DNA from 3 places in the Bacillus sp. T3 genome. Region 1 is predicted to be linked to each of the others. Evidence: riboswitches for the same ligand, from Rfam matches in the RefSeq annotation. Region 1 holds a riboswitch; each other region holds the start of a gene.
What was found. Region 1 has a riboswitch for thiamine pyrophosphate ahead of thiC (phosphomethylpyrimidine synthase ThiC). Riboswitches for the same ligand answer to the same signal wherever they lie in the genome.
Positions count from the first base shown of each region.

Region 2: linked by a shared signal. The riboswitch ahead of RGF10_RS01625 (beta/alpha barrel domain-containing protein) and the one ahead of thiC (phosphomethylpyrimidine synthase ThiC) in region 1 are both predicted to bind thiamine pyrophosphate.
Region 3: linked by a shared signal. The riboswitch ahead of thiM (hydroxyethylthiazole kinase) and the one ahead of thiC (phosphomethylpyrimidine synthase ThiC) in region 1 are both predicted to bind thiamine pyrophosphate.

Region 1 is NZ_CP137761.1:3,008,746-3,019,793, forward strand. Features, by position in the region: gene RGF10_RS15465 (branched-chain amino acid transporter BcaP) at 1-475, opposite strand, end outside; partial or broken gene RGF10_RS15470 (SOS response-associated peptidase) at 674-1,350, shown strand; gene RGF10_RS15475 (cytochrome-c peroxidase) at 1,420-2,520, opposite strand; gene RGF10_RS15480 (hypothetical protein) at 3,130-3,282, shown strand; gene RGF10_RS15485 (nucleotidyltransferase domain-containing protein) at 3,346-4,119, opposite strand; gene thiC (phosphomethylpyrimidine synthase ThiC) at 4,389-6,173, opposite strand; TPP riboswitch at 6,305-6,420, opposite strand; gene RGF10_RS15495 (gamma-glutamylcyclotransferase family protein) at 6,783-7,646, opposite strand; gene RGF10_RS15500 (acetate uptake transporter) at 7,810-8,454, opposite strand; gene RGF10_RS15505 (nitric oxide synthase oxygenase) at 9,123-10,208, opposite strand; gene RGF10_RS15510 (asparaginase) at 10,330-11,048, opposite strand, start outside.
Region 2 is NZ_CP137761.1:293,164-304,211, forward strand. Features, by position in the region: one part of gene RGF10_RS01615 (IS3 family transposase) at 1-447, opposite strand, end outside; one part of gene RGF10_RS01615 (IS3 family transposase) at 447-819, opposite strand; gene gerQ (spore coat protein GerQ) at 1,141-1,641, opposite strand; TPP riboswitch at 1,857-1,967, shown strand; gene RGF10_RS01625 (beta/alpha barrel domain-containing protein) at 2,155-2,343, shown strand; gene RGF10_RS01630 (thiamine phosphate synthase) at 2,360-2,773, shown strand; gene thiO (glycine oxidase ThiO) at 2,757-3,866, shown strand; gene thiS (sulfur carrier protein ThiS) at 3,884-4,111, shown strand; gene RGF10_RS01645 (thiazole synthase) at 4,108-4,881, shown strand; partial or broken gene RGF10_RS01650 (ThiF family adenylyltransferase) at 4,878-5,895, shown strand; gene kduI (5-dehydro-4-deoxy-D-glucuronate isomerase) at 6,250-7,080, shown strand; gene kduD (2-dehydro-3-deoxy-D-gluconate 5-dehydrogenase KduD) at 7,341-8,117, shown strand; gene RGF10_RS01665 (NanQ anomerase/TabA/YiaL family protein) at 8,140-8,589, shown strand; partial or broken gene kdgT (2-keto-3-deoxygluconate transporter) at 8,809-9,802, shown strand; gene RGF10_RS01675 (sugar kinase) at 9,865-10,470, shown strand; gene RGF10_RS01680 (carbohydrate kinase family protein) at 10,494-10,814, shown strand; gene RGF10_RS01685 (IclR family transcriptional regulator) at 10,938-11,048, opposite strand, start outside.
Region 3 is NZ_CP137761.1:916,061-927,108, forward strand. Features, by position in the region: gene tkt (transketolase) at 1-1,044, shown strand, start outside; gene RGF10_RS04630 (phosphocarrier protein HPr) at 1,072-1,338, shown strand; TPP riboswitch at 1,448-1,557, shown strand; gene thiM (hydroxyethylthiazole kinase) at 1,820-2,629, shown strand; partial or broken gene thiD (bifunctional hydroxymethylpyrimidine kinase/phosphomethylpyrimidine kinase) at 2,644-3,454, shown strand; gene thiE (thiamine phosphate synthase) at 3,483-4,136, shown strand; gene RGF10_RS04650 (hypothetical protein) at 4,337-4,573, shown strand; gene RGF10_RS04655 (GerAB/ArcD/ProY family transporter) at 4,566-5,330, shown strand; gene RGF10_RS04660 (hypothetical protein) at 5,372-5,668, shown strand; gene RGF10_RS04665 (GerAB/ArcD/ProY family transporter) at 5,690-6,802, shown strand; gene RGF10_RS04670 (spore germination protein) at 6,789-8,432, shown strand; gene RGF10_RS04675 (Ger(x)C family spore germination protein) at 8,365-9,585, shown strand; partial or broken gene RGF10_RS04680 (transglycosylase domain-containing protein) at 9,649-11,048, opposite strand, start outside.

The DNA of each region.
Region 1 (11,048 bases):
GGTCAATAATCCCACCTTTCCCTGTTCCAGGAGCAGAAGAAAGAATAGTCGGAAAATTAACGCCAAAACCCTCTATTAACGATCGAAAATAAGCTGACCAACCAGTAGCAACCGCCGAAATGGCAAGCACATACTCAAGCATTAAATCCCAACCAATGAGGAACGCAAAAATTTCACCCATCGTAGCATACGTATAAGTGTATACACTCCCTGATATCGGAACTGCCGACGAAAACTCCGCATAACAAAGCGCTGCAAGGGCACATGCAATCCCCGCAATAATAAACGATACAACAATAGCTGGGCCTGTGCTTTCAGCCGCTACCACTCCAGTTACCACAAATATACCAGTCCCGATGACACAACCAACACCAAGGAAAATTAAGTCAAATAGACCTAAGGTACGATTTAATCCCATTTTTTTGCTATGGGCCAGCATCGTGCTTAAAGATTTTTTTCTGAATAAACTGCTCATTAGATCCTCCGATTACTATAAATAAAAAATTATCAAAATAATTCCACTAGAGAAGTATATTGTCGAAACGAGTCGAAGTCAATGACAATTTTGTGAACCTAAATTTTTTATTTCTAAAATTTAGACATCCCCTTCCCTTTTGAACCTCGATAAACTCTTTTGTTAAAATAGATTAAAAGATCATTTGAGGTGATTAGGATGTGTGGCCGATTTACATTAGCTGCCCCAATAGAAGAGATTATAAACCGATTTGATATCGAGGCATTTCTCGAAGAAGACGGTTACCTCCCCAATTATAATGTTGCCCCTTCTCAATCTGTTTTAGCAATAATTAACAACGGCACGTGCAACAAAATGGGCTACTTAAGATGGGGATTTATCCCTCCATGGGCTAAGGATATAACATTTGGAAATAAAATGATCAATGCACGCGCGGAAACACTTGTCGAAAAACCAAGCTTCGAAATGCCTTTAAGAAAAAACGTTGCTTAATCATCGCCGACTCGTTTTATGAATGGAAACGTGATGAGGCAAATGCGAAGACTCCGATGCGGATCAAATTAAAAAACAACGAATTGTTTGGAATGGCCGGACTTTGGGAGCAATGGAAATCACCTGAAGGGAAATCAATTTTCTCGTGCTCTGTTATTACTACAGCACCAAACTTACTTATGAAAGACATTCACAACAGAATGCCGGTCATTTTAAAACGTGAAGACGAAAAGGTTTGGCTAAATCCGGCCATTACAAATCCGCTTGAACTTCAACAGCTCTTAACTCCTTTAGACGCTGAATTAATGGAGGCGTATGAGGTAAGTTCCTTAGTTAATTCACCTAAAAACAATAGTATTGAATTAATCCAAAAGATTTGTTAGAAATAATCCACATAAAAATGCCAGGAAAATTGATTATATTCCTGGCATTTTTTACATAACAAGCATTCATTATTTTTCCCCTGGAAGCTCAGGAGCTGTAAACACTGGTGGTTTTCCACCTAAGGTTTTCAGAAAGGAGACAAGATCTTCCTTTTCATGATCAGTTAATCCTAGCGGTTGCATAAATTGCCGGATAAAAAAGCTGGTATTCGGATGACCGTCTCCACCTCGGTCGTAGAATTCAACGACTTCTTCTAAGCTGTCTATACTCCCGTTATGCATATAAGGTCCTGTATGTGTGATTCCATAAAGTCCTGGTGTCCTAATTCTCCCAATATCGTTTTCATCCTTAGTCACCGCAAAGCGACCTACATCCTCTGTATTTAACCCAACATTATAAAATTGGTTATCTGATAAATTGGGACCATTATGACAGGTTGAACAAAAAGCCTCCCCAGTAAACAACCTTAGACCACGAAGTTCCTGTTGTGTTAAAGCCTTCGTATCTCCAGACAAAAATTGGTCATAGGGAATATCCTTAACAACAATCTGCCTTTGGAAAGCAGCAAGAGACTTTGCAATATTTTTCTCAGTAATACCATCTGAAAAAGCAGCTAAAAACAGCTCTTCGTAGCCATTAATACCTTTTAATTCTTGAAGGAGATCTGCTAGTGATTGGTTCATTTCATTTGGATTTTGGATCGGTCCAAGGGCCTGCTCCTCCAAGCTTTTAGCTCGGCCATCCCAAAAATTCGATGTGTAATATCCTGAGTTAATAATTGTTGGACTGTTTCTTGCGCCATCACTACCATCTATCTTTTTAAAAGTGGGCCGATTATCCCCATAACCTAAATTGGGATCATGGCAGGTTGCACAACTTACTTCGTTATTTCCAGAAAGGCGAGGATCAAAAAACAGCACTTGCCCTAACTGAAGTACCTTTGGTTCCATTGGGTTATCAGCTGGTATAGGAATATTTCCCAATGGTTCAACTGGTGTGTGGTTTTTGAGACTATTTAGTAATTCCTTTGGATCAATAACATCATTTTGTACCGTTGCCGTTTTTTCACTTTTTTGTTTCGTTGGTGGGGGTACTTCTTCTTTAGACGAACAGCCAATTAGGGTCAATCCTAACAATAAAAACAGTGAAAATAATTGAATTTTTTTCATGCTGCACTACTCCAAGTGTGAGATTTATCTGTTTGTTTTTATTATAGATTGACAGCGCTATAAAAAGAGGTTAATAATGTGTATAAATTATAAACTATATGGTTTTTTTCTTGATGTGGTAAATGTTATTTTTTACTTTTTTATGATGCTAATGTACTAGTTACCGACCTAATTGCTTGAATCCAAACTCCTATAACATTTATCTTCTTCCCATTTTTCTCGTTTCCTTTAAGCCCATGAAAAAAGACGCCTGTTCTAAAAACAGGCGTCTTTTTATGCGTTTGCGGCAATCGACCGTATGACCACATTCATACGTTTAGCCCGTAGGCATGTAGATTGGCTTATGCAAATTAGCTCATCGCTTAATCAATATAACATCCAACAGAGACAATGACAACTGAAAATTTTACCCAGTTCCTGATATATTAGGAAAAAGGTGGCCTAGGATCAATCGATTTCAATCATAATTTTGCCAATGGGAAATTATAATGTAATCAATACTTTTTCTTTGCCAATTGGGCTAATAATTGAGTACAATATGACTATATTCATTTATTAATAATTTTTCCAAATTTCAAATCTTAAAAACTTTGAAAGGTGTTGGTGATTATGGCTAAAAAAACTAATGATAAGAATATTTCTGTGGATTCATCTGTAACATTAAAAGGATTCGTAAAAGCCATATTTAACGATACAATTCATGTACAAATTGGTGGAAAAATTATCCCTATTCCAGCAACTGATTTACAGCTTGATAAGTAATGTTCGTTTTAGTAAAAGAGTAGCTGCTCATGTCAGCTACTCTTTGTTTGTTATTACGTCCATTTATTCCTTCCAGGCCTGTTCCAAAATCTCGCGAAAAAGTTTATTCAGCTGAGGTGTGAGATTGACTTTTTCCTCGCTCCAATTATTGGCAACTCCCTCTATCCGCTCGAGTTCAAGCTGCAAGAACTGCTTTAATTTTTGAAATTCAGCTTTACTCGTCTCCGTTATACCCGCGACTTTTCTTTCGATTATAGTCTCGATTTCCTGATTAATTTCAGCAGACTGTATTAGCTTTGTGACGAGATCTCGTAGTTCAACTGGTGGAAAGGTCCGATATTTCTCAATCCAAAGGCAAGCTAATACCGGTCTTAATACATAAAAATAGTTTTTTGTTTTGATTATATCTGATTGAAAAAAATCGGTAGCATTCCGTTTTGCCATATTTAAATAGTGAAATAGCGCTGGCTTTGCAGAAAATGCTTCCTGCTCCAATGACTTGATTTTTTCTAGAAAAGTCGTGACCTTGGCATACTGGATTCCGGAATGAAGCCATTCAAATAAATGGGGATTTGATTTACGTAACAATCGTAGTGACTTGCGTAACTCCCACCCATTAAGATCCAAGTGATCACTTATCGGAACTTCAAGTGTTTCTCGTTTTTCATCAATTGATAAATACCACTCTAATCGATGGACATAAATAAATCTCACATCATAATCACTGTCCTGTGAAGGAATACCTGTCGATCTACTTCCTGATTCCACGGCAAAAATCACTTTAATATCGTGTTGCTGTTCAAGCTTTTTTAGATTTTCAACTATCGTGTCTTTCATTTTTATACCCCAATTTAGAAAGATTTGATTCTACGTGTACGATTCCTACTCCATTTCAATTCTTCGTACACGTATACCCTTTCTACGTGCACCTTTTGAATGTTGAGATAAGATTTTGTGCACGTAGTAATCCTCTACGTGCACTTTGACAGCTCAATTCTGACTTTTAGTTTACGTAAAACTACTCTAAGTGACTGTTCGATCCACCTTAATTATTTTTAAGTCAATCTTTTCGATTCCATATTTATGGGTATGCAGCACTAACTCATCTAATCTTGGTAAATTTCCCCACCGCTTTCACGGAACTCTTTTGCCTTTTCTTGCATTCCCTCATCGATACTTGCTGTGAAGCTATTACCTTGTTCAAAGGCTTGCTCCCGAATATCATGGGAAATTCTCATGCTACAGAATTTTGGTCCACACATCGAGCAGAAATGGGCTGTTTTCGCTCCTTCAGCGGGAAGTGTTTCATCATGATATTCCATTGCTCGTTCAGGATCAAGTGATAAATTAAATTGATCACGCCAACGAAACTCAAATCTAGCTTTTGAGAGGGCATCATCTCGCTCCCTCGCACCACGATGTCCCTTCGCCAAATCTGCAGCATGAGCCGCAATTTTGTAGGTGATTACCCCAACACGAACATCCTCTTTATTTGGTAATCCTAAATGTTCTTTTGGTGTGACATAACATAGCATCGCCGTTCCAAACCATCCGATCATTGCGGCTCCAATTGCTGATGTAATATGATCATAACCTGGAGCGATGTCCGTCGTTAGTGGCCCAAGTGTATAAAATGGAGCTTCACCACAAATTTCCATTTGCTTATCCACATTTTCTTTTATTAAATGCATTGGTACGTGACCTGGTCCTTCGATCATCACTTGGACATCATGTTTCCAAGCAATTTTGGTCAATTCGCCTAATGTTTCCAATTCAGCAAATTGTGCTTCATCATTGGCATCGGCAATCGAACCCGGACGCAGTCCATCTCCAAGCGAAAAAGCTACGTCATACGTTTTCATTATTTCACATATTTCCTCAAAGTGAGTATAGAGGAAATTTTCCTTATGGTGAGCTAAACACCATTGCGCCATGATCGAGCCCCCTCGCGACACAATTCCTGTTACGCGCTTCACAGTTAATGGGATATAGCGCAACAAAACGCCAGCATGAATCGTAAAATAATCGACCCCTTGTTCGGCTTGCTCCACCAATGTATCACGGAATACTTCCCACGATAGATTCTCAGCAATGCCGTTCACTTTTTCAAGAGCTTGATAAATTGGCACTGTACCAACTGGAACTGGACAATTGCGAATAATCCATTCGCGCGTCGTATGAATATTTTTCCCTGTGGACAAATCCATCAGCGTATCTGCCCCCCAACGAGTGGCCCAGCGCATTTTTTCAACCTCTTCTTCAATCGAAGAGCTAATCGCTGAATTTCCGATGTTTGCATTGATTTTCACATGAAAGTTACGCCCGATGATCATTGGCTCACTTTCAGGATGATTAATATTTGCTGGAATGATGGCTCTTCCACTCGCTACTTCCTTTCTAACAAACTCTGGGTCCATATTTTCCCGAATCGCAATAAATTCCATCTCAGGAGTAATCACACCTTTACGTGCGTAATGCAGTTGGGTAACATTTTTCCCATTTTTCGCCTTGAGTGGTCTTCTTGTTAAACCAGGAAAAATCCCGATATTTTCTTGGTTGCTGCTATCTTTATACCCATTATCCTCAGGCTTAATTTCACGCCCAATATATTCTTCAACATCTGCGCGCTCCTTGATCCAACTGTTCCGAAGGGGAGTTAAGCCCTTTTGGATGTCAGTATTATGTTGACTATCTGTATACGGACCACTTGTATCATAAACCCGAATCGGCGTATTTTGCTGTTCTCCTTTTATGCTAGTTGTCGGACTTAATCCAATTTCGCGCATTGGAACTTGGATATCGGGTCTTGAACCCTCTACATAAACCTTATTACTTCTAGAAAAACTAGATAAAATTGCTTGATTCAAATCTGATACTGAATGATTTACCATGATTACATTCTCCCCTTCCAAATGTTGAGGACGTAATCCGATTCATTTTCCGCATGAAAAAACCGGAGTCTAATGATAGACCCCGGTAGCTGTTAGTTAAAATTAAGCAATGAACTAAAAAACCATTACCAATTTAGATATGCTAACTTCCCCACGCTGGTATGAACCAGATCAGGTCCTGAGGGTTAAGAAACTTCAAGCGCGTTTCTCTCTCAGCCCAACTAAATGGACACCCCTAGTTTTTAATTTTTCAATTATTACGAATTAACTATAAACCAACACAACCATCTTGTAAACCTTTAATTTCCATTTTCCTAAATACTCTCTTTCATTGCGACGATACCTACTTCATCCTTATCCATGAAATAATCGACATCAGGAAACTGAGACCCACAAAGAATATGGGAAGCAACCATGGGTACTGAATCATCACATCTGATTCCCAAGGCCAAAAATATTTTGAAAAATGCAAGCTGATCCTCAGCTCCTTCTAGAACAGTTCGTTATTCTTGTTTATCTTGTATAATTATGGGACAAATATACTCAATCAGTAATCTCACACCATTATAAATTGAAGAAGATCTTCACATAATGAAGATCTCCTTTAGATTACAATATTATATTAAAATCCTTTAGCTGTTGTTTAAGTTTTTCAATGTATTCATCACTAAGGATACCTGTACCGCCACGTATGATTTCTTTTGCATATTCAATTGGTGGAGCCATTTCCTTATCCTTGTTCACGACGAGAAAGGTAAGCACATTTTTTAAGAGCTGCCCATTGACTGTTACGTCAATTAATGCAGGACGGTAGGAATTATACTTTACTCCCTCACGACGATATAAATAAGAGAGACAGGCACCTGGCACCTCATAAACAATACCTTCGACAACACCTCCCTCCTCGACGATATCTGCTCTTCCTCCATCCGAAACTTTTCTCGTATAGCGAAGTCGATAACCTCCTAGAATGCCAACACCCTTTTTATTTTGAAAGAATTGATGTACACCATCTAATCTAAATCTTTCGTCGTCCATACAGCTCCCATACGCAAAATAATAAAAAGTGGGATTCTCAACAAAAGAATGCTGCATACACCAATCACCATTATCAATTTGCCGAACTAGGATATTTAGATAGTCTGTAGTAATTGTATAAACAAATGCCTCGAATGCACCATTGTCAGTGTAAACCTGTTGTTTGATTCGGTTATACAAATTTTTTTGTCCAGGTCCATTGTAATCCTCCAACCGATCAAGCTGCTGAAGCTTTTGCTTGTCTACGATATATAATTCACCGTATACCTTTCCTTTAGTCGATTGCTTCAACGCTGGATAGCCTTCAGTCGTGTCATATAATTGCCCATTTGTCCAACATTGCTGGGCGACGCATTGTTCGTTTTGTAGTAAATAGTGATTTTCTTCATTTCTTCTTAAGGTTCCATATACAAAAACCAAGATATTTTTCACCATTAAAAGGCTCACTCCTAAATAGTTTCCATCATTTTCATCTATTTATATATTATTCTATTAAGGAAACTATTCCCCTCCAATGTGATGGATTTGGAGTACAAAAAAAGCCTAGCAACAGGATCCGTTGAGGTCAACCAATCCCATTGCCAGGCTTAACGATCAATTATGCATTTTTTACTAATTTCATTTTTGATTGAGGCTTGAAAATACCAAATGGCTTTCCTACTGGGCATACAACACGGCCAAAGTGATTATTCAATACGTTTGCACCTGCGCCATAGAAACCAATTAAAGAGATTAATAATTCAGCAACTGCAGCTACTTCATGTGCTACTTCAGGAACTACACCAAATGTTGTAAGAATAAGTCCAATGAATAATACATCAATTAAAACAAAGATGGAGAATAATACCATGTTTGTTTCCGTAGCACCAACTGTTAAGAAAAGACTTAAAATTAAGTAACCAATAAATGCAAATCCAAGTTGCTTAGGATCGACTTGAGCTGCAAGTTCTTCTCCAAAAACACCCATTTGGATTAACCAAGAAGCACCGACACCAATCCAGAAAAGTCCGTATGCACCAAAAGCAGTTTGTCCAAATACATTGTTGTGCTTACCATCTTGAACACTAGCATATAGTTGAGCAATCCCACCAAGGAATAATGCCCACGGAATAATGAATGATAAACCTTCAGTAATCCCTAATTTTTGTGATGAAGCAACTAAAGTTACCATTGCAAGACCGAACATACCAATTGCCGATGGGTCAGCCACTTGCACTTTTACGTTTGAAGTATTTGTTTCCATATTATCCTCCTAAAATAAACATACTTTGATATAATACTAGAAAATTAGTTCAATGTAACTAACAATTATTACAAATAAATATTTGATGAATTCTGTATTTCCATGTCCAGTTACCTTTGTGATAAAAACTTTTATGATCACCGGATATCGCTGTAAAAGAATGAAAACGCTAAATAAAATATCCTATTCTACTTCTACTACCCTCCTTCTTTCGGTTCGTTGCAACATAGAAAGCGTTTACGTTTTTTAAATGTATTGATATATTTTTGTTAGACAAGAAAGCGTTTACTCTTTGTTGTTTAACAAAAATATGTCATAGTTGAGCGCAACTGCCAATCTAATGATTTTGTGCAATTCTCCCTATTTAGAATTTTTAGATATTTTAATCAAATTATATCCTGTTGTTGATTTTTGTCAATATAAAAATACAAAATTTAACTTATATTCAGAAAATTTTTACTTTTAAATAGTCTGTTCGTCAGGATACAACATTTTTAAAAAAGGACTATTGAACTACAATATCCAATATATGATTGAATTCGACAATTCCGCTAAATACATATGACCTAAAACCAAACTACTAGTTCCACTATGCTAGTTGTAGCTTTTCACTAAAAAAGTGTTATGTCCGCACATAAATTAGATTGCGAACATAACACAATTAGAGGTTAAAGAAATAGATCCTTTTGATAGAAAAAATTCGGTTTTTTTGTTTCATTCTTGTAAGGTTGATGAAAGATATGTGTGGTTGCTGGAGAAAGCGGTGGAATTAGCCAAACCCAGTTCCCAGTCACTTCTCTCCCACACATAGCCTCTTTTTCCTCAAACAATTTAAATTGTCCCGCCGCAGTATGATGATCGACAATACTCACTCCATCTTCTTTAAAGGAGTAAAGTATTGCTTGATTCAACTCAATTAACGCTCTGTCCTTCCACAATGATGCAGCACTTTCTGTATTTAATCCCATTAAATCAGCCACCTTTGGCAGCATGTTATACCGGTTTTCGTCAGCAAAATTTCGGGCACCAATTTCAGTTCCCATATACCAGCCGTTGAAAGGTGCTGCGGTATAATGAATTCCTCCGATTTCTAAACGCATTTGCGCAATAATCGGCACACCATACCACTTCAGTTGTAAATCTTCAAACTCTTTATACTCAGGGTGACGAATTGGAACTTCAAGCACTTTTTCTTTAGGAATATGATAAAATTTCGGTTTATTCTCTCTAACTTGGATTACAAGCGGCAACAAGTCAAACTGCGTGCCCTCTCCTTGCCATCCAAGGTCCTGACACATTTTTGTGAACTCAAGTGAATGTGAGTCTCCAATCATTCCATTTTCAGTTTCATAGCCTGCATACCGGATTAATTGATGATTCCACAGCCTTACCTGTACTTCGTTATGGACCACCGGTTTAAAAATCGTGATGGTTGGTCTAATTTTACCGTGATTGGTGGCAAAATCAATATGCTCAAATAAGGCATTGCATATTTCCTCTTCTGTTTCTAGATGACGTTGGTCAATAATATGTAAGCTTTCCCAAAATAGTCTTCCAATACAACGATTACTATTGCGCCATGCCATCCTTGCTCCATGGACAAGTTCTTCATACGTATGGTCATAATGGTTTTGACTGTTTATTTGTTTCTCAACATCCTGTAATCGTTGCTTGGTTTGTTCCAATGTTTTCCCAAGTTCCTGGTAGCAAGCAGTGATAAAATTCTTCGCTTCTTTTAATAGCCCTTCGTTCATCCTCAGATTTTCCTCTCCAATATATTTCCCCCTTCAATTTTAATCCTGTTCAAAAACCTGTTCAACTAAAGCAATGCAAAAAAACACCTTTTAGAAAAAAGATGTTTTTCAAATAAATAGATTAGTCCTCTTTAAGCCAACCCGTTGATAAATCCCAGGCTGCAGGCGTTTCAATGATTTGTTTCACTTCTTCCAGATTGGTAGTTCTCCCTAAAGTCCACATAAGTTTTGCCACAATTGCTTCTGTGTTCATATCTCCTGATAAAATAACATCATATTGTGCAACTTTCCGTCCAACCTCATATAATAATAAATCCTGCCCCTCTTCTAAACATTGTGTAGAAATCAGAACAGCAAGTCCGTGCTCAGTTAATTCTTTTATTTTTGGAAGCAGGTTCCGGCCTTCAAATGGAACTCCACCGTTTCCAAAGCTTTCGATAATGATCCCTTTATAATGGTCCTTTAAAAAATCAAAAATCGCTGGCTTCGTCCCAGGATGTAGCTTCAACAAGAAAACATCTGAACATAAACTAGTATCAACATGAAGCGTTTTTTCCGTTATCGTCGGTTTCCAATAGTATTGAACATGATTACCAGTAATATTAGCGACATAAGGATGGTTTATGCTTTCAAACGCATCATAGCTCTTCGTTCTCATCTTTACAGCTCTTGTTCCAATAATAACTCGTCCATCAAATACTACAAATACGCCGCCGATGTCTTCACAGGCAAATCGTACCGAGTCGGCAAGATTTTTTTTCGCATCCGTTTGTTTAAAGCTAATTGGAACCTGAGAACCCGTAATGACTACTGGTTTCTGTAATCCTTGAAGCATATAGG
Region 2 (11,048 bases), 1.9 Mb from region 1:
TAAGAAGGTTAGGGCAGGTTCGATGTTCCTGGGTTGCCTTGGCCATCTTACGATAGGGATTGGCCTTCCTTACTTTGGTTACAAGATTATATTTTGCCATTAGACGCCTAATTTTTTTGTGATTCATTATGGCTGTATAATCATTCTCCATAATCATTTTAATCTGGAGGGCACCTACTTTTTCCTTTTTGCTAATGAAAATTTCTTGGATTAACTCTATATCCAATTCATCCTGCTCGTCACGTTGTGCACGTAAAGGTGCAGCCTTCAACCAATCATAGTAGCCACTACGGCTTACACCTGCCAGTTTACACAGGAAGGAAACAGCTTTCTTTAACTGATGTATTCTTAACGTTTTCTCGATTAGAGAAAACTTTTCAGCTGCCGTTAAAATCGTTTCTTCTTCAGCGCCTGCCTTTCTAACTCTTCCAGCTTTTTTAGGAAGTCATTCTCTGCCTCAAGGAATTTAATTCTTGCCTCAGCTTTTCGTAATTTCTCTTCCACGGAAAGATGCTTTGAAGAAGGGCGTCCTGTACTCCCTTTGCCTCTGCGTTCTGTAAGGAAACCATCCTCTCCAAACCTTTTATACGAATCCCTCCAACGCCTAAGACAACGTTTAGGTTGATCTTTACCGATCATGTTGAGGTCAAAGCCATGTTCAATAAAGATTTGTGATGGTGTTTTTCCACTTTTGTAATCCGTAACTGCTTTTACCTTAAATTCCGGACTATACGAGATTGACCTTTCAGAAACGCTCACAACATTAGGATTCTTCTCAAGCTCTTTAATTTGGAATTCATTATAAATATTCTTACTCATGATAATCCTCCGCCCATATTCATTAAATCTATTGAAACACAAAAAACCCCGGATAGGGGCACTTTTTTATCAGTGTCCGTTATCCAGGGTATAGTTCAATCAAACGAGCAGAGTCTTTTTTGTTTGCTATTTTGTCGTCGCTGAAAAGGAGATAATCCTTTTGTTTAAAGTAAAGAAAGCATTCAATTTTGATGGGTGTCCAGCTCCAGGCGCCATCGGCTCGAGGTCACAAGCCATCCATCCAAAAGGTCAAAGAACAACCTTTCGGCTGGCTCGTCTTGTGCTTGTCGCCTAAGGCTGTGCGCCTTACGCATTTCTTATTTACCGAGGAGGGTTGCTGACTAACGGTCCTGCCCCGAATGGATATTCATATTCGATTTCCTCATCAAATGTTACATAGTCGAGATAGACCATTGGCAGTAGTATACGCTGGCCGGTTTGCGGGTCAGAAAGGATGAGGTGATCCCGCCCTGCAGCTTCAATAATTCCTTTGAAAATCTTGGCATTCCATTGTGTGTTGTTTTCAAAGGTCGCATACACAGTAGCAAGCTTTCCTTTATTCAATCGTAAAATATTTTCAATATACGATTCCTCTATTGGCAGCTGGCCACCTGGACCAGGCGCCTGGGGAACCTGTTGCTGTTGAAACCCGGTTGGTGGCACAGGTGGCACACCACCACTGGTTGCCGGTGGGAATGCGCCTTGGGCACCAAAGCTTGGTGTGCTTGTTGGGTACCCGGTCATTTGACCTCCTGCCCCGCCATATGGTGAGTAGCCTTGAGGATATACTCTGTAATCCAAGTAAGGATTTGAATAACTCAATTAATTTCCCTCCTAAAAAGCCATTTTTAAAAATAAAACAAAATCACTAATTAAATAATATGAGGCAGTTGGAAAATTATGATTGAACCACTATTTTTCATTGGACTGGATGGAAAGGCAGTGTTAAACCATTAAGGTTAACTTTTTAATTTAATTATTGCCACAATTTTGATTTGTGTTATAATTAGCTTGTTTTTATTAATAACTATTTTTTACATAATCACTAGGGGATCCCTTGATAAGGGCTGAGAATAAAGTAGTTTACTTTTAAACCCTCAAAACCTGAACAGGTTCGGACCTGCGTAGGGAAGTGGCGCATACTTTTGTGCGTGTTTCTTTGACGTGCAACGGATATCAACCACTTTCCTATCGGGAGAGTGGTTTTTTTATTTTTTGGCTTTTAAATTTGTCTGTTGCTTTCCGCTCCAGGTGCTCCAATCAACAGAGTTCTCAAAAATCAACAGTGCTTTAACAAAGTCATTTTTTGAAATTTTTAGATAGGGAGGTGTTGGGGTGAAATGTATTGCTGTAACGGATGACCGGCATTCCGTGACCGAGCTTGTGAAGATAATTGTTCAAATACAGGACTATGTTGATTTTGTCCATATCCGTGAAAAGGGAAAATCAGCGTCTGAGCTAAGTGAGCTGCTTGACCGGTTAATAGAAATCGGAGTGACACCTGGAAAAAATCGTCTTAAATGACCGTTTGGATTTGGCGTTGCTGTTTAACATTCCAAACGTCCAGCTCCCAGGTCATGGGCTTCCAGTGGCGCTCGTTAAAAATATGTATCCACTTTTAACCGTCGGACGATCTGTTCATTCGTTTGAAGAAGCGAAACAGGCAGAAATCGATGGTGCAGATTACGTTGTTTATGGTCACTGCTTTGAAACGAATTGTAAGCGTGGTAAACCAGCCAATGGCTTAACGTTACTGGAGGAGATGGTCAAGAAGCTTTGTATTCCGGTTTATGGAATTGGCGGGATTACACCAGAGCGGGTTGGGCTAATGCAGAAAGCAGGTGCAGCGGGTGTGGCGATGATGTCTGGCATTTTTTCAAGCATTGCTCCAGCCGATACTGCACGACATTTATTTGAAAAAGTAAGGAGAGTTAGCGATGAAAACAAGTTTTGATGTAGCGGTAATTGGTGGTGGCATTATTGGAGCGTCCATCGCCTACCATCTTGCCAAGGAAAATATGGATGTAGCTGTATTTGAAGCTGATCGGATTGGCAGAAAGGCGACCGGAGCAGCAGCCGGAATGCTTGGCGCTCACTCTGAAGCGGATGATCTTGAGCTCTTCTACCCGTTTGCCCGAGAAAGCCAACTGGCCTATGCAAGTCTAGAGAAAGAGGTTCACGAGCTTTGTGGGCTTGATTTTGAGGTAAAAGAAGGCGGAATTTATAAATTAGCCTATTCTCAATTGGAAAAACAAGCGCTCAGTGGGGCTCTTTCACTGCCAACGGTGGATTGGGTTGATGCTGCCGAAGTACATAAAGCAATACCAGAGGTCAGTGAAACGATTATCGGGGCCGCCTACATTCAGGATGATGTTAATTTGATTCCTAATTCAGTTGCGCGCGGATTTTGCCGTAGTGTTCAAGTTCTGGGTGGTTCAATCTATGAGTATACGAAGGTCGAGGGGATCGAGCGTTGTGGCACCGGTTACGAGATTAGCACAACAAGAGGAAAGTTTCATACACAGTATGTCGTCGTCGCTAGTGGTGTATGGAGCAGCCCATTCTTTAAGCAGGCTGGATTTGATCATCAGCTTTACCCAATCAAGGGGGAGATTATCTCAGTTAAGAGTGATCAGCTGGCGCTTAAAGCGACGATTTTTCATAATGGCAGCTATATTGTACCGCGTCGTGATGGCACGTTTGTGATTGGGGCAACAATGGTAGCAAATGACTGGAGTGAGCAATGTACGATTGGTGGAATTGAGGCGCTTATCACCAAGGCTAAATTGATGCTGCCGGGTGTGACCGATATGCGCTTGCATGATTTTTGGGCAGGATTGCGTCCGCAGACCTTTGATACGTTGCCATTTATCGGCAAGCATCCAGACCATGACGGCTTGATTTTTGCAACAGGTCACTCTCGAAACGGTATCCTACTTGCTCCGGTTACGGGAATGATGGTCCGCGATTTACTGCTAGGCCGAGAGGTAAATCCAAAATGGGTCGAGGCGTTCAAGCTGGAACGCAGCGAATCTGTATACGCATAAAGGGGGAATGGGCTTCAATGGTGAATGAAACGGATTTAATCAAAAAGGTTCAGTTAAATGGAAAGATTGTCGAGCTGCCAGAACAGGTTACGACTGTTTGGGATTTACTAGCATTCTATCAGCTCGAAGATCGAATTGTTGTCGTCGAGTTAAACAAAGAGATTGCTGTAAAAGAAAACTATCGTATCACCCCAGTTGTTGCGGGCGATGTCATTGAAATCATCCATTTTGTAGGAGGCGGTTGAGTATGTTGAAAATTGGAAACCAAACGTTTAAATCGAGATTGCTGCTAGGAACAGGGAAATATCCATCCTTTGATATTCAGAAGGAAGCGGTCGAGGTATCAGAAGCAGAAATCCTGACCTTTGCCGTGCGTAGAATGAATATTTTTGAAGCTTCGCAGCCTAATTTTCTCGAAATGCTAGATTTACAGAAATATAAGCTATTACCGAATACGGCTGGGGCAAAAACAGCGGAGGAAGCTGTTCGAATCGCCAGACTAGCAAAAGCATCAGGACTGTGTGACATGATCAAGGTCGAGGTCATTGGCTGTGATAAGTCGCTCTTGCCAGACCCAGTTGAAACATTAAAAGCATCAGAAATGCTTTTGGCCGAGGGCTTCATCGTCCTCCCTTATACGTCGGATGACGTAGTCCTTGCGCGACGCTTAGAGGAGCTTGGCGTTCATGCGATTATGCCTGGGGCTTCACCCATTGGTTCTGGCCGTGGCATTATGAATCCGCTCAATCTGCAATTCATCATTGAGCAGTCCTCTGTTCCCGTGATTGTCGATGCCGGAATTGGCTCACCTAAGGATGCGGCCTTTGCGATGGAGCTTGGTGCAGATGGTGTTCTGTTAAACACAGCAGTATCAGGTGCAAACGATCCTGTGAAAATGGCGCTGGCGATGAAGCTTGCAATCGAGGCTGGCCGTCTTGGTTTTGAAGCAGGCCGTATTCCTGGAAAAAATTATGGAGTTGCGAGCAGCCCTTTGTCTGGGATGGTGACATCTTGAGCGACCGCTATAAAAAGCAAGCATTATTTATAGGTGGAACCGGTCAAGAGAAATTGCAACAGGCTCATGTATTGGTGATTGGTGCTGGCGCACTCGGTTCAGCGAGCTCCGAAATGCTCGCGCGAGCCGGAGTCGGACAGCTCACGATCGTTGACCGTGATTATGTGGAGCGGAGCAATTTGCAGAGGCAGCAATTGTATACAGAAAAGGATGCTGCTGAAAAATTACCAAAGGCAATTGCCGCGAAAAATCGATTGCAAGAGATAAATAGTGAGATTGAGATTGAAGCTATCGTAGCGGATGTGAATGCTCAAAACATCGAAGAGTTTTGCAGGGGTATATCGGTGATAGTCGATGGAACAGATAATTTTGAAACAAGGTTAATCGTCAATGATGCCGCGATCAAATACGAAATCCCGTTTGTGTTTGGGGCGTGTGTTGCAAGCTACGGGCTTACCTTCCCGATTATCCCAGGAAGAACTCCGTGCCTCCATTGCCTAATGGATCATTTGCCAGCCCAAGGGATGACATGTGACACGGTTGGGGTAATCAGCCCAATCGTCCAGCTCGTCGCCTCTTACCAAGTGACACATGTGTTTCGGCTTGTCACCGGTGCCGATTTTAGCCCGGTGTTACAGTCGTTCGATATTTGGAAGGGCGAAAGCTCACAAATCAAAATTGGAGCCTTAAAAAATAAAAATTGTCCAACCTGTAGTCTAGATGCGAATTTCCCGTATCTATCATTTGATAACCAACAGAAGACTGATGTTCTCTGTGGCCGAGATGCCGTTCAGCTGCGACCTGGGTGCTAAGCAGCAAGTACAAGAAATGGCTTTAGACAGTTTAGCAGAGAGCATTGCGGGTGTTGCTCGTGAGGTTGTCACCAATCCTTATCTGCTAGCATTCACCTTTGAAGGTCATCGAATCGTCTTCTTCCGCGATGGTCGGGCGATCGTTCACGGTACCAACGACCCAATTCGAGCTCGAGCGATTTATAATAAAATAATAAGCTGATGGATAAACTAACCAGCAAAAGAGCAGTGAGAATTTAATTCCACTGCTCTTTTGTTTTCTTAAAAAGGCAATATTAAAGAACTTTGTTGATTTTTGTGCATCAGTTGATTGGAGCGGAAGGTGCGAGACTCCCCTGCGGAAAGGGAACACCTGGAGCGGAAATCAACAGACTAATTAAACAAATCATTATGGTAATACTACCCTTTTTTGGCTCCATAAAGTTGTCATTATTTTTTTATAAAAATTAACTAGCAATAATTATATGTAACCGCTATAATTAAATTATGAAACACCGTTCCACGATGTGAAACAAAAACAGAAATGTAAACAATAGATATAAAGGAGTTGTAGATTATGGAAATAAGATATTCAACACATCCTGATCATGCCAAAACTTTTACAACAGACGAACTTCGCAAGCACTACCTTGTTGAAGAGCTGTTCGTACCAAATGAAATCAAATTAACCTATACCATGGAGGACCGTACGATTATCGGTGGCATTACTCCAACAGAAGAGGTCATCTCATTAAAAGGCTACGATGAAATAAAAGCAGATTACTTCTTAGAACGAAGAGAAGTTGGAATCTTTAACGTTGGCGGAACAGGGGTCATTACAGTAGATGGCGAGCAATATGTCATGGACAACAAGGATTGCTTGTATATCGGGTTAGGAAAAAAGGAATTACTTTTCGCAAGCGAGTCAGCTGAAAACCCAGCTAAATACTATTTGTACTCTGCGCTGGCTCATAAAGAGTATCCGACCCAACATGTTGCCTTTAAGGATATCGAGGGAGATCGTTTAGGTTCATTGGAAAATGCAAACGATCGTGTGATTCGTCGGATGATTCATCTTGAAGGAATTCAAAGCTGTCAGGTTGTAATGGGCATGACTCAACTAAATACAGGAAGTGTATGGAACTCAATGCCAACACATACACACAACCGCAGATCTGAAGTCTATCTTTATATCGACTTAGATGAAAATGCGAGAATGTTCCATTTTATGGGTGAGCCAACAGAAACTCGACATCTTGTGATGAAAAACGAACAAGCTGTCATTTCTCCACCATGGTCGATCCACTGTGGCAGCGCAACAAGCAATTATACTTTTATTTGGGCAATGGCAGGGGAAAACAAAACTTACACTGACATGGATGCTGCCCCAATGGATGTTTTAAGATAACAAACGGTCAAAGCTCGAAAGAAATAATTTTTAGCTTAAAAGCTGTGTTAAAGAACGTTTTTGATTTTTAAGCACTCTGTTGTTTGGAGCGGAAGGCGCGAGACTCCTGCGGGAGCAGCAGTTCACGGGAGACCCCACAGGCGCTAAGGCGCCGAGGAGGCTCCCGGACTGCCCGCGGAAAGCGAGTGCCTGGAGCGGAAATCAACAGACAAATTTAACAAAGCAAACTTACAAAAAATAACATAATGAGGTGCTAGCAAATGAGTTTACAAGATTTTAACCTAGATTATTTCAAACTAACAAACAAGGTTGCCATAGTGACAGGAGGGAATACTGGTCTTGGACAGGGTTACGCTGTTGCCCTTGCAAAGGCTGGTGCTGATTTATTCATCGTCTCTCATGATACTGTTTGGGATGAAACGAGAGAATTGATTGAAGAAGCAGGCAGAAAGGTTCATTTCTTCCAAGCTGACTTAACAGTAAGAGAAAATATTAAGAGTATTGTTGATGAGTGTCTAAGTGTTTACGGAAAAATTGATATCCTTGTCAACAACGCCGGAACAATTCGTCGTACTCCATTACTTGAATATAAAGCAGAAGACTGGGACGCAGTAATGGATATTAACCTAAACGCTGTATACTTCCTTAGCCAAGAGGTTGCCAAAGTAATGGCAAAGCAAGAAAGTGGAAAAATCATCAATATTGGTTCAATGCTATCATTCCAAGGTGGAAAATTTATTCCTCCATACACTGCAAGTAAGCATGGTGTAGCTGGAATTACAAAGGCATTTGCAAATGAATTAGGAATCCATAATATCCAGATTAATGCGATTGCACCAGGATATATTGCGACTGCAAATACGGCTCCAATTCGTGCAGATGAGCAACGTAATGCGGAGATTCTTTCCCGTATTCCTGCAGGAAGATGGGCAGATCCTTCTGACTTGATGGGTGTTGTTGTATTCCTATCTAGTAAAGCTTCTGATTATATGAATGGACATATACTAGCAGTTGACGGTGGCTGGTTAGCTCGTTAATGCCAAGGAAGGGCTGGTTCCAATGATCGTTGGTAGATTAGTAGACCTACTAGACAGTCAAGTTTTTACGGAAGAATTGCACGCAAAGCTACAATTGTTGAAAGACGTTGATTTTTCAAAGTATCCTGCTGGACGTCATGAATTAGATTCGGAATTATTCTTTTTCCTAAATGAATATGAAACAAAGGAAGCTGGTGAATGCTATTGGGAAGCTCACCGAAAATATCTAGATTTTCACTTTATTCTTGAAGGTAAAGAAAATATCGCGGTCGATCATATACAACATCAAAAGGTGAAGGAAGAATACAACGAAGAAAAAGATGCCATTTTTTTGACAGGTGATGTAAGCACTGTAATCACCATGAATCCAGGAGATGTTATGATCTGTTTCCCTGAAGATTCTCATATGGCTGGAGTTATTGCCAGCAAAAAGCAAAATGTAAGAAAAGTAGTGTTAAAAGTTAAAGCTTAAGAAACCAATGAGGGAATCCCCAGAAACTGGGGGGAACATTGGAAAAAAAGAAGAAGCGAAACAAAGGGTCGAAAATGAGTTAGAAGATGCAAGAAATGAAAACGCTTGTATTCGCAAAAATTACCAGTAAACGCATACGCACAGAATGAAAATGATGATCAATCTACCATGAAAAATTTTAAATTTACCCATTTTAAATCGAAAGGTAAGGTAGACAATATGAAAATTATGAAGACCATTGAAAAGATCCCTGGTGGCCTTATGCTAGTTCCCCTATTCCTAGGAGCGATTATCCATACATTTGCTCCAACATCCTGGAGAGTATTTCGGATCATTTACAAACGGATTGATGACTGGTACAGTTCCAATTTTAGCAGTATGGTTTTTCTGTATGGGTGCTGGCATCAATATTAAAGCGACAGGTACAGTATTAAGAAAGTCAGGAACACTTGTTTTAACAAAGATTGCTGTTGCATGGGGAGTTGCCCTAATTGCATCTCAGTTTATGCCAGAAAACGGAATCCAAACAGGCTTCTTTGCTGGATTCTCCGTTCTAGCATTAATTTCAGCAATGGATATGACAAATGGCGGTTTATATGCATCAATCATGCAACAATACGGTTCAAAAGAAGAAGCAGGGGCATTTGTCCTAATGTCACTTGAATCTGGTCCACTTGTTACAATGCTTATTCTGGGCTCTACAGGCTTAGCAGCTTTCCACCCACAAGCTTTTGTTGGTGCGGTCTTACCTTTCTTAGTTGGATTTATCCTTGGGAACTTAGACACTGATTTACGTGCATTCTTCAGTAAAGCAACACACACAATGATTCCGTTCTTTGGTTTTGCTTTAGGTAACTCAATTGATCTAGCAGTTATTGCGAAAACAGGTCTAGCTGGAGTTTTACTAGGAGTTCTAGTTATTATCGTTACAGGAATTCCATTAATGCTTGCTGATAAATATATCGGTAAAGGGAATGGTACTGCTGGGCTGGCTGCATCAAGTACAGCTGGTGCTGCGGTTGCGAATCCAATGATTATTGCAGAAATGAAACCAGAATTTCTTTCTGTTGCTCAAAGCGCGACAGCTTTAGTAGCTGCATGTGTTATTGTAACAGCTATATTAGTACCGATTTTGACAGCTTATTGGTCTCAATATATGAAAAAGAAAAACGGAGATTCTCTTGTGAAAACTGAGGAAGAAGCCACTGCTTGATAATTAAAACAAGAGAGACATATGCATGGTATGTCTCTCTTTCTATTAATAGGAGGATCGATATGAGTAGAATCATGACTGTGGGAGAACCGATGGCACTATTTGTAGCGGATCGAGAAGGTTCATTAGAAGAAATCGAACGTTTTGACCGTTATGTAGCCGGGGCAGAGGTTAACTTCTCAATCGGGATGTCGCGTTTAGGACATCAAGTTACGTATATTACCCAACTTGGGGCGGATCCATTTGGAAAATATATTGAAAAATTTCTTCAGCAAAATAATATTGATACAACCTTTTTAACATATGAGTCCAACTATTTAACAGGCATGATGTGGAAGCAAAAAGTAGTTAGTGGCGATCCAGAAGTATTTTCAGCCCGTAAGAATTCAGCTGCTTCCCATATGGGTTTGGATACAATTGCAGATTTGAACTGGGATGGTTTTGACCATATACATTTGACTGGGATTCCACCTGCATTGTCAGCTAGCTGTCGTGAGATGGTCTACAAACTAATGGAAGAAGCCCGCGCTAGAGGTGTTTTAATTTCTTATGATCCTAACTTGCGTCCAGGCTTGTGGGCTGACAAGCAGGAGATGGTTAGAGTAATTAATGATCTTGCGAGTCGTGCTGACATTGTTCTTCCGGGATCGAGGAAGGAAGGCTGTTAACGGGGAAACAAGAGGCAAGTGAAATTGCTGACTACTATCATTCATCAGGAGTGAAAACCGTAGTGATTAAGCTCGGAGCCAAAGGTGCCTTCACAAGCTCGGAAGGTATGCAATTCTACACCGAGGGTTTCCCTGTTGAGCGAGTTGTAGACACGGTTGGGGCTGGTGATGGATTTGCTGTTGGAGTAATCAGTGGGATTCTTGAAGGTCTACCATTGGAAGAGGCTGTAAAGCGAGGCGCTGCGATTGGAGCACTAGCCGTAATGTCACCGGGAGATAATGATGGCCTGCCTGATAAAAGCGGTTTAGAAGAATACATGCAGGGCAAACTAGTGAACCAGTAACAACTGATATTAGGAAGTGTCTGTGTTAAAGAACCCTGTTGATTGGAACGGAAATCAACAGACAAATTTAACAAAGCAAAAAAATAAAAAAGGTATTCTCTAATTAGAGAATACCTTCTATTATCAAGAACCAGTGTAGCCTAGATTCCTTGAGATGGCTATACTATACTCTTTTCCTTTTTCAATCAGTTTGTCGTCAATCAGGTCCATTGTTACGCGATTGCTTGGTCCCGA
Region 3 (11,048 bases), 2.1 Mb from region 1:
CAAGCCTACCCTGAGCTTGCAAGTGAACTAGAAGCGGCGATTGCAGGAAAGCTTCCTGAAAACTGGGAACAGCAATTACCAACTTACGAGGTAGGGAAGAAAGTTGCTACTCGTACATCTTCAAGTGATGCGATTAATGCGATTGCGGAAGCTGTTCCAGCCTTCTTTGGTGGATCTGCTGACCTTGCTTGTTCCAATAAAACGTATATGAAAAATAAAGCTGATTTCGGTAAATCCGATTATAGCGGAAAAAATATTTGGTTCGGTGTTCGTGAATTTGCGATGGGTGCCACAATGAACGGGATTGCTCTTCATGGCGGATTAAAAACCTTTGGTGGAACCTTCTTCGTATTCTCTGATTACCTTCGCCCAGCCATTCGTTTAGCAGCACTTATGAAATTACCTGTAACTTACGTGCTGACCCATGACAGTATTGCAGTAGGAGAAGACGGCCCAACACATGAGCCAATCGAGCATTTAGCAGCATTACGTACTATGCCAGGTCTTTCTGTAATTCGTCCTGCTGATGGAAATGAATCAACAGCAGCTTGGAGACTAGCAATTGAATCAACAGATACACCAACAGCGCTTGTCTTATCAAGACAGGATTTAGCAGTGCTTGAGGGTGCAGCAGAAGATACTTACGAAAAGGTTTCTAAAGGAGCCTACGTGCTTTCTGCAGCGAAAAAAGAAAACGCAGATGCGATTCTAATCGCAACAGGCTCTGAAGTTGAATTAGCTGTTAAGGCACAAGCAGCACTTGAAGAAAAGGGCATTTTCGTATCTGTTGTCAGCATGCCATCATGGGATCGTTTCGAAGCGCAATCAGCAGACTACAAAGAATCTGTTTTACCTCGTAGTATTACGAAACGCTTGGCAATTGAAATGGGTGCTTCATTTGGCTGGCATCGTTATGTTGGCTTTGAAGGAAGTATTCTTGGCATCGATACTTTCGGAGCATCTGCACCAGGCAACAAACTAATCGAAGAATTTGGATTCACAGTAGATAATGTAGTGGCGAAAGTTTGTGAATTAGTAAAATAATAATTTTTCAAATAAGGGGGAATATCAATGTTAGAAAAAAACTATACAATCACAAGTCATGCTGGTGTACATGCTCGGCCGGCAACGATTCTAGTCAGTGCGATTGCTCCATATCAATCAGAAATTTCACTTCAATACAAAGAAAAAACGGTAAATTTAAAGTCCATTATGGGTGTCATGTCACTCGGAATTCCTGAAGGAGCAACGATCAAAATTACCGCTCAAGGAGCAGACGCAATTCAAGCGTTGGCAAAAATCGATGAAATTTTTAAGGAACATGAGCTAGGGGCTTAAATTTCATACAGTAAATAGTGAAACAACACGGTAAAATTTTTGAATGGACAGATAATTCTTTACAGTCTATCTTTTAAAAGCTATGATATTTTTGTAAGAAAATATCATATGGAACTACTAGGGGTGCCCGAATTGGGCTGAGAGAGAAACCTTTGTGTTTTTAAACCCTTTGGACCTGATCTGGGTGATACCAGCGTAGGAAAGTAGTGAAAAGCGTATACGTCATTCTTTCACTTACAAAAGCCAGGTCCATCGGGATCTGGCTTTTATTTTTTTGCTGGGTTAAATTTGTCTGTTGATTTCCGCTCCAGGTGCTCAGCGACCCAGCGGGGCGGGCGGTGAGCCTCCTCGGCGCAAAGCGCCTGTGGGGTCTCACCTGTCCCGCTGCTCCCGCAGGAGTCTCGCACCTTTCGCTCCAATCAACTTGGTGGAATTAATCCGCTTTTACTAAACCTATTTTTTAAAAAAGGGGAAATCGAATATGAATAATGAAAAAATTGCTATGTTGTTGCAGCGGGTTCGTGAAAAAAATCCGCTTATCCACAATATTACAAATGTTGTTGTTACTAATTTTACGGCAAATGGCTTATTAGCACTCGGAGCCTCGCCAGTGATGGCTGATAGCCGAAAAGAAGTTGCGGACATGGCGAAAATCGCTAGTGCCCTTGTTATCAATATTGGAACGCTAAATGAAAGAACGGTTGAGGCGATGCACCTTGCTGGTAAATCAGCAAACGAGCACATGGTACCTGTCATGCTTGATCCAGTCGGAGCAGGCGCGACTCCATTCAGAACAGAAACCGCCCGAAGCCTTTTGGAAAATATTCAATTTGCCGTAATTCGAGGAAATGCAGCTGAAATTGCCAATGTCGCAGGTGAAAATTGGACTGTCAAGGGTGTTGATGCCGGAGAATCACAAGGTGATGTATTGGATTTAGTCATTTCAACAGCGAAAAAACTAAACACAGTTGTCGTCGCGACGGGAAAGGAAGATTTTGTTTCAAATGGTACTGACACGATTGTCGTTCGAAACGGGCATTCCATTTTAACGAAAGTAACTGGAACGGGCTGTCTATTAACGTCCGTTATTGCTGCTTTTGTTGCAGTTGAACAGAACGTAGCCGAAGCATGCGCTTCAGCATTAACGGTTTATGGTATTGCTGCTGAGCTTGCTGCGTTGACAACAGCGGAGCTTGGACCAGGAAGCTTTCAAATTGAATTTTTAAACCAATTAAACAGGATCTCTGCAGAAGATGTCATTCAATATGGTCGAGTTGAAAAAATTTCTTAAGGATGGTGTGGGATATGGTCAGAAAAGCATTAACAATTGCAGGCTCGGATAGCGGTGGCGGCGCTGGAATACAAGCCGATTTAAAAACCTTTCAGGAGTTGGGGGTATTTGGGATGTCTGCCCTTACAGCCGTAACAGCTCAAAATACACTAGGTGTACACGGAGTCTATCCCTTAACAGCAGATGCTGTCATACAACAAATTAAAGCGATTGGTGAAGATATGGGGACAGATGCCCTCAAAACTGGAATGCTTTTTAACGCCGAAATTATCAAGGCAGTTTCTGAAAAAATTAGCTACTACGGCTGGAAGAATGTAGTAGTCGATCCCGTCATGATTGCAAAGGGAGGAGCTTCTTTACTTCAAGCAGAAGCGATTACCGCATTGAAAGAGTACCTGCTTCCACTTGCGATGGTTGTTACACCAAACATTCCTGGAGGCGGAAGTGATTACGGGATTGAGTATCAAATCTCTTGAACAGAAAAAAGAAGCGGCAATTAAGCTTGTCGAGCTAGGAGCTAAGAATGTGGTACTTAAGGGAGGTCATGATGATGACTCCGACGAGGCCGTTGATTTGTTATACGATGGAAAAGAATTTTCCTATTTTACTAGTAAAAGAATCCAGACGAAAAATACTCATGGTACAGGGTGCACATTTTCAGCAGCCATTACAGCGCAATTAGCGCAAGGCAGAAATATTAAGGATGCTGTGACGATTGCAAAACAATTTATTCAGGCAGCGATAGAAGACGACCTCCATATTGGTTCAGGTCATGGGCCAACAAACCATTGGGCATATGGGCGGAGAGTTGAGGTCAACGGGTAAGAATATTGTAAGGAGTTGTTGATTACAAGTGACAAGAATTAATTCGGAAAAGATTCGAAAGCTACTGCAGGTGTATTTTATCGTTGGAGGCAATAACTGTTATAAAAATCCTGCTGAAGTGCTAGCGGAAGCGATAGCAGGCGGAGTAACGCTGTTTCAATTTCGAGAAAAAGGCACAGGAGCACGTTTAGGCTTGGAAAAACTAGAGTTGGCCAAAGAACTCCAGCAAATTTGTCGAGAATTTTCTGTTCCGTTTCTCGTTAATGATGATGTCGATTTGGCGCTTTTACTAGATGCAGACGGTGTCCATGTTGGACAGGATGATGAATCTGTTGAAAGTGTTCGGCAGCGTATCGGCAATAAAATCCTCGGTGTATCTGCACATAGTACCCGTGAGGCAGAACTTGCAATCGCCCAAGGAGCCGATTATTTAGGGATAGGCCCAGTATTTCCAACCACTACAAAGGAGGATGCCCGTGAGGCTGCTGGGTATACATTGATTCAGGATCTGCGAAAAGCAGGCTTCACTATTCCGATTGTTGGGATAGGTGGAATCAATGATAAAAATTGTGCCTCCGTGATTGAGGCAGGGGCAGACGGCGTGTCAGTCATATCAGCGATAAGTAATGCGCCGTCGTTTATGGTGGCAGCGAAAGAAATACGAAATCAAATCATTATTTAATAGTAGGTTGAAGGATGAATTTCTACAGAAATTCATCCTTTTTTTTATGGAATGGTTAGAAAGAAGTAATTGGTAATGATTGAATACATATTTCCAAAATTACACATAATAACCGAAAATTAGTTAGAAGTTTAATGGAAAACAGTTATGTTTGAAACTGTTCTTAAAATAAGGAATTACTCTTCTAGGGTGTGTCGATAATGATTTCTTTGGCTTATATTTTTGTTCTGGTGCTCATGGTTAGTGGTGTTTTTTTGATTGATTACTACCTTCTTCATAAGTCTATAGAGGATATGTATTTTATCATCATGATGTTACAGGATGGTACACAGCGGACATGGGTTTTAGCGGCATTGTTATTTGGGTTCATCCTTTGCATCATTATGGATGTCAAAGAGCGCAAAAAAAAGCAAGCAACTGGTATTAGCAATGGATAATAACAAAATTGAATCGATATCGATTCTTCAGGCTAGTATTTTGATTTTTATTTTCATCACTGGGTCAGCCGTTGTTATCGGGATCGGCGGTGAGGCGAAGCAGGATGCCTGGATTGCCATCTTAATCGCCACTTTTTTCGGCATCCTTCTTTTTCGCTATTATCTCTTTCTGATGGAAATGTCGAACGAGACGAACCTCTTTACTCTATTTGACCTATGCTTTGGTAAATGGGTTGGTAGAGCGTTAGCCATCGTTTATATTTTCTATTTTTTTTATATTGCTGCGAGGGTGTTACGCGATTTTGGAGAACTTATGGTCACGACGATTTACAAGGCTACGCCACTTGAAGTGGTTGACATTTTATTAATGCTTGTGGTCGCTTTCATATTGAGAAAAGGAATGGAGGTTCTGGCAAGGTCATCAGAAATCTTTATTCCCTATATTCTGTTCTTTTTACTTTTTATCGGAATAGGCATTTGGGCTTCGGGCGAGTTGGATATTTCTTTTCTTGAACCAGTATTAGGCAATGGCATCATGCCCGTGGTAAAAACCATTTTTCCTGACATTCTTGGTTTTCCGTTTGGAGAATTAATTGTTTTTACGATGCTGTTTTCCAGCATGACATTTAAAAAAAAGACCAACAGGATTCTATTGTGCGCCGTTGGTGTAGGTGGGATGACTCTTGTTTACACTACGATTATTCAAATTTGCACACTTGGGGTTTCAATCAGGGATCGCGCTAGTTTTCCCTGCTAACAGCAGCGCGTGAAATTTCATTATTAAACTTTATTGAGCGAGTGGATTTACTCATTGTGTTTACAGTGATGTTTGGGATTGTAGTCAAGGTTTCGCTTTTTTTTTATGGAGGGTTAAAAGGAATGGAGCACATCTTTCATATTCCATTTCGTAACCTTATCTGGCCAATGTCCGTTCAGATAGCCTTTCTCTCTATTTTTATTAGCGAAAATTATGCAGAGCATCTTCAGGAGGGGTTAAAAATCATTCCTTTTTATTTCCATATGCCACTGCAAATAGGAATTCCTTTTGTAATTTTTCCAATCTTGTGGTGGAAACAAAAACAAATGAAGCAATGATCTGCAGGAATGGGTGAGAATATGAAACCAGTCCATAAAGAGACAATATCTAGATTACAATTATTTATCCTTATTGTCCTTTTTGATATCGGAAGTGCATTGATTTTGAATATTGGACAGGAGGCGAGAAATAACGCTTGGCTGGCGATTCTGTTAGCAAGCTGGGGTGGCGTAGTAATTTTTTATTTTTTTATTTACCTGATGTCCGTATATCCACAAAAGGATTTGTTTCAAATGCTTGCGGGTGGATTTGGAAAATTAATTGGTGCAATAATCTGCGCAGGCTACATTTTTTACTTTTTTATCAATGCAGGCCTTTCGATTCGAAATATAGGAGAATTAATGGTCAATACGATTTTTAGGCAAACACCGATTCATATTTTCCTGATTACGATGGTCTTAACGAGTGCTTATATTTTATTTTTAGGAATTGAGGTGTTGGCTCGATCAGCTGAAATCTTTATTCCTTATTGTCTTTTGTTTTTATTGTTTGTTGGAATTGGTTTGCTTTTTTCCAATGAATTATCTGTTCAATTTCTGGAACCATTCCTAGGTGAGGGAATCCAGCCAGTTTTAAAGGCTATTTTCCCCTATCATTTGACCCTGCCATTTGGTGAGATTGTCGCCTTTCTTGTCTTGATTCCAGATATGGAATCAAGGAAAAAAGTAAGTGAATGGGGAATTTGGGCTGTTATTGCAAGCGGACTGATTCTCTGTTATTCCTCATTACTGCAAACTATGACGCTAGGTCCGATCAAAGAGAGGACTAGCTATCCATTGCTTTCTGCTGCCAACGAAGTGAAGCTGTTAAATTTCGTGGAACGGATTGATTTGTTGATTGTCTTTATCATGCTGTTAGGGATTTTAGTCAGGGCTTCTATCTTTTTTTACGCAGGGTTAAAAGGATTAGAGCATCTTTTTAAGCGTTCATATCGCTCATTTGTGTTCCCAGTAGCTGTAATTATCGCATTTTCGGCCTTGTTACCTGCCAATTCGTATTTGGAATACGTTGAGTTCGGTAAAAAAATATACAGTATTCAAATTTTATTTGATTTCTTGATTCCGGTCCTGTTGCTCTTTATTGGAATATGGCTTAAAAGAAAAAAAGGGGGAAAGAACAGTGAGATTTTTTAAGAATAAACTTAAAAAATCCTACCCACAAGCAAAGCAATGGGGACAGGAACAGGTAAATATGGATGATACAAGAACTTCTTCCGATCTGGATGAGAATATCGAAAAGCTAAAAGCGATTTTTGGAAACACCAGTGATTTAGAAATCCAAATTATTCAAATAGTTGATAACAAGGGGATCGTTGTTTATTTAAAAAGCATGGTCGATATAAATGAAGTGAATAGCGTCATTCTTCAGCCATTAGCTCAGCTAAATCAACATGAATATCAGTTCATGGATTGGAACGATATGGAAATGGTTCGCCAAAAAATCTTTTCAGGCTTGTCCTATCAAGCACGTGAAGACGTTCGTCAAATTACAGTGGATTTACTAAATGGCTATGTTCTTATTTTGGTTAATCGTAATAGTCAAGCTTATTTATTCTCGCTTAGCAACACGGATTACCGTTCTATATCTGAACCAACAACACAAACGGTTATTCGTGGTCCGAAGGATAGCTTTAATGAATCGCTTCAAGTGGGAATGACATTAATTCGAAGGCGGATTAGAAATCCGAGACTGCAGTTTGAGGAATTTGTAGTTGGGACAGAATCCAGAACGGCTGTTGCGATTAGCTATATGAATGGAGTCGTCGACGAAGGCGTTTTAAATGAAGTAAGAAGAAGAATACAAGACGTCAATTTAACAGCTCTTTTTGACTCTGGAAATCTTGATGAGGCGATAGCTGATGAAACGTTCACAACCTTTCCGCTAATCTTTAATACAGAAAGACCTGATGTGGTGGCTGCCGGTATAATCGAGGGGAAAGTTGCCATATTAGTGGATGGCAGCCCGTTTGTTCTTTTGGCCCCAACCGTGTTAACCGATTTTTTCCAAAGTCCCGAGGATTATTATCATTCATTTTTAATTGGTACCTTTATGCGGCTTGTTCGCTATGTTTCATTTATGGTGGCAATGGTCTTCCCTTCCTTATATGTTGCACTTGTAACCTTTCACCATGAGCTCATTCCGACTGAGTTGCTTATTAGTGTTCAAGCGCAAAGACAGGGAGTTCCGTTTCCGGCTGTAATTGAAATCGTGTTGATGGAATTTACCTTTGAGGTACTAAGGGAAGCGGGAGTTAGGATGCCTAGAGCGGTCGGACAAACGGTATCGATTGTCGGTGCACTAGTCCTTGGCCAAGCCGTGGTGGAAGCAGGTTTAGTCTCAAACGTACTCGTCATTGTTGTGGCGTTTACAGCGATCGCATCGTTTGTTTCGCCGATTTACAATTTCTCAACTCCGACCCGATTATTGCGATTTGCATTTATATTGGCAGCTGCAGCATTGGGACTGTATGGTGTCCTTTTATCATTAATCCTTATGGTTGCACATCTTGTCAGTCTTCGCTCGTTTGGAGTGCCCTATTTAGCGCCGGTTGCTCCCTTTATAGTGGAAGACCAAGGAGAGGTGTTCTTCCGGGTTCCAAGCTGGGCTGACCTGCGTAAGCCTTCCTATTTAAATAGTAAAACCTTTAATAAAGGGAAGGTCTCAAAGCCTAAGCCACCGCAAAAGGGGGGAGGGGATGAGAAGAGCACGGTATGTGTCCTTATTGTTTGTTTTTCTACTCAGCGGCTGCTGGGATATTATTGAATTAAACGATATATCAATCGTAACAGGTCTTGCTGTTGAAAAAGGAGAAAAGGAAAAATATAGTTTAACGGTTAGTACAGTTAATTCCTCTGAACTCTCAAAAACGAGTCAGATGGGAAACACGGCTAATACCACCTACCGATTGGAAGGGAACTCCATTTCAGAGTTGGCAAAAAAAATGAATGTCGGTTTGTCGCGAAGATTGATTTATTCACATACACGTGTGTTGGTCATTGATAAGCAGGTCGCTGAAGAGGGGATTCTTGGTTTTCTTGATTATCTAGAACGAAGTGGAGAATTTCGGAATGACTTTAATATTTTAATTGCCGATGATGCAAAAGCATCAGATATATTGAAAATGACTTTTCCGGTGCAAAGAGATCCAACATTAAAAATTCATGCTCAGTTAAATTCCTTTCTTGAGGATTGGGGAGGAGATCCGAACGTTCGCCTGACAGATTTTATTATTGCCTTAACTGAAGGTGGAAGAAATCCTGTTTGCGCAGTTGTTACGATTAAGGGTAAACCAGAAAAAGGAGAATCGGTTGAAAATAATAAAAAAGATCAACTTGATGCACTTGTTATTGTTAAAGGATTGGCGATTTTTAAAATAGATCAATTAGTCGGTATTCTAACAGTTGAAGATACGCGTAATTATCTATGGACGCAGGATTTGAAAAAAACGAATATTACAGTTGCCTGTGGAAAGGATGAAAGCGGAAATAAGCTTTACAATGATATTCAAATCGTTTCAAGTTCCTCCAATTTAACTGCAAATTCTATCAAAGGAAATATTAAAGGGAATGTAAAGATTAATGGAGAAGCAAAGCTTATTGGAACACAATGTTCTGATAAACTGACAGATACGAAAATTTATAAAAAATATCAAAATGAGTTAAATAACTATATAGAGACGTCCATTGCAAAAACCATTGAAACGATTCAACAGGATTACAGGTCCGATGTGTTTGGCTTTGGAGTTTACTTGAACCGCAAGCAACATAAAATCTTTAAAAAAATCGATGACTGGGATCAGCAATTCGCAAGGGCATCTATTACCGTAAACTCTAACTTTTTCTTAAGAAGGGCAGGGGTAAGAACGGATAGCTTTATCACCGAGGTTGAAAAACTGAAGAAGGAACAAAAAAAGTAGTCCGTTGAAAATTCACGGACTACTTTATATGCAATATTCGCGTGAAGGGAGAAAGAAAGGCAATTAATCAATCATTGTGCTGATTTTATTAAAGACATTCTCGCCAATGCTTTGCAGTATATCAAGTCCCTTTTTAAAGTTTTCCTTCCATTTAGGACTTTCCTCGACAATAAGCTCTTCGATTTCCTGCGCCTTTTTCTTTACTTGTTCTGTTTTTTCTTTAATGACCTTTGCAGTCTGCTCCTTTTGGGCAAGCTCGCTATTGACCGATTCTGTATTAAACTCACCTGGTTCATAAAAGGGTAGTGTCCCCTCCATAATCGATCGGAAAATTGGAACGACGGTTTCAGAGCTGCTATTCGGTAAATAATGCTTCCTGGTCGGTTAAATCATAACCAAGCCATACGGCCCCAACTAAATTAGCTGTAAGCCCGACGAACCATTGATCCTTTGTCCCATTAAGATCAGCATATGGGAGCTGGGTTGAGCCTGTCTTTCCAGCAATTTGAACATTATCAAGCTTGGTTCGCTGCCCCGTTCCAGTTTCGACCACATTAAGAAGCATAGAGGTCATCTTATCTGAAACCTGTTTTGAGGTCACTCTTTTTGTTTTTGGCTTACTTTCGGCGATGACGGTTCCTGTAGGTCCTACGATTTTCGTAATAAAGTGACTTTCTGTCCGTTTTCCTTCATTGGCGAAAACAGAATAGGCTTCTGCTAATTGCTGTGGTGAAACCCCTTGGTGCATTCCACCTAAGGCAATGGCTAAGTGTTCATCCTTTTCATCATACGGGATGCCAAATCGTTTCAGTGAATCCAGTCCTTTTTTCAGTCCAATTTTATCTAAAAGCCAAACGGCAGGAAGATTCACCGAATTTTCGACCGCTTTATACATTGGGATTTCACCTTGATACGTTTTTGAGGCGTTTTCCGGCGCATAACTGCCAAAAGTCATTTGTTGGTCAATCAGCATAGAAGTCGTTTCATAGCCTTGCTCGAGCGCTGGGGTATAAACGGCCAGCGGTTTTAAGGTCGAACCTGGGCTGAGCCTTTAATTGTGTTGCTCGATTGAAGCCGCGGAAGACATAGTCTCCGCGACCGCCAACTACGGCACGAATTCCGCCAGTATGCGGATCAATCAGAATTCCACCACTTTGCACAAGGACGGAAGAGTCCATGCTCCTAGGAAACAATCCATTTTGGGCATAAACCTTTTCCAAGGCACTCTGTAAATTTTGATCCATTTCTGTATAAATGCGATAGCCCCTTGTGAAAATTTCATCTTGGGTAAGTCCGTATTCTGAGATGGCTTCATCTAATACAGAATCTACATAATAAGGATAGGTGCGCTCGATAAAGCTCCCGCCACCATCTTCCAGTTTGATCTGTTCTTTTTTGGCTGTTTTGTATTCAGAGTTTGAAATCATTCCTAATTCTTTCATTTTACCAAGAACGGTGTTTCG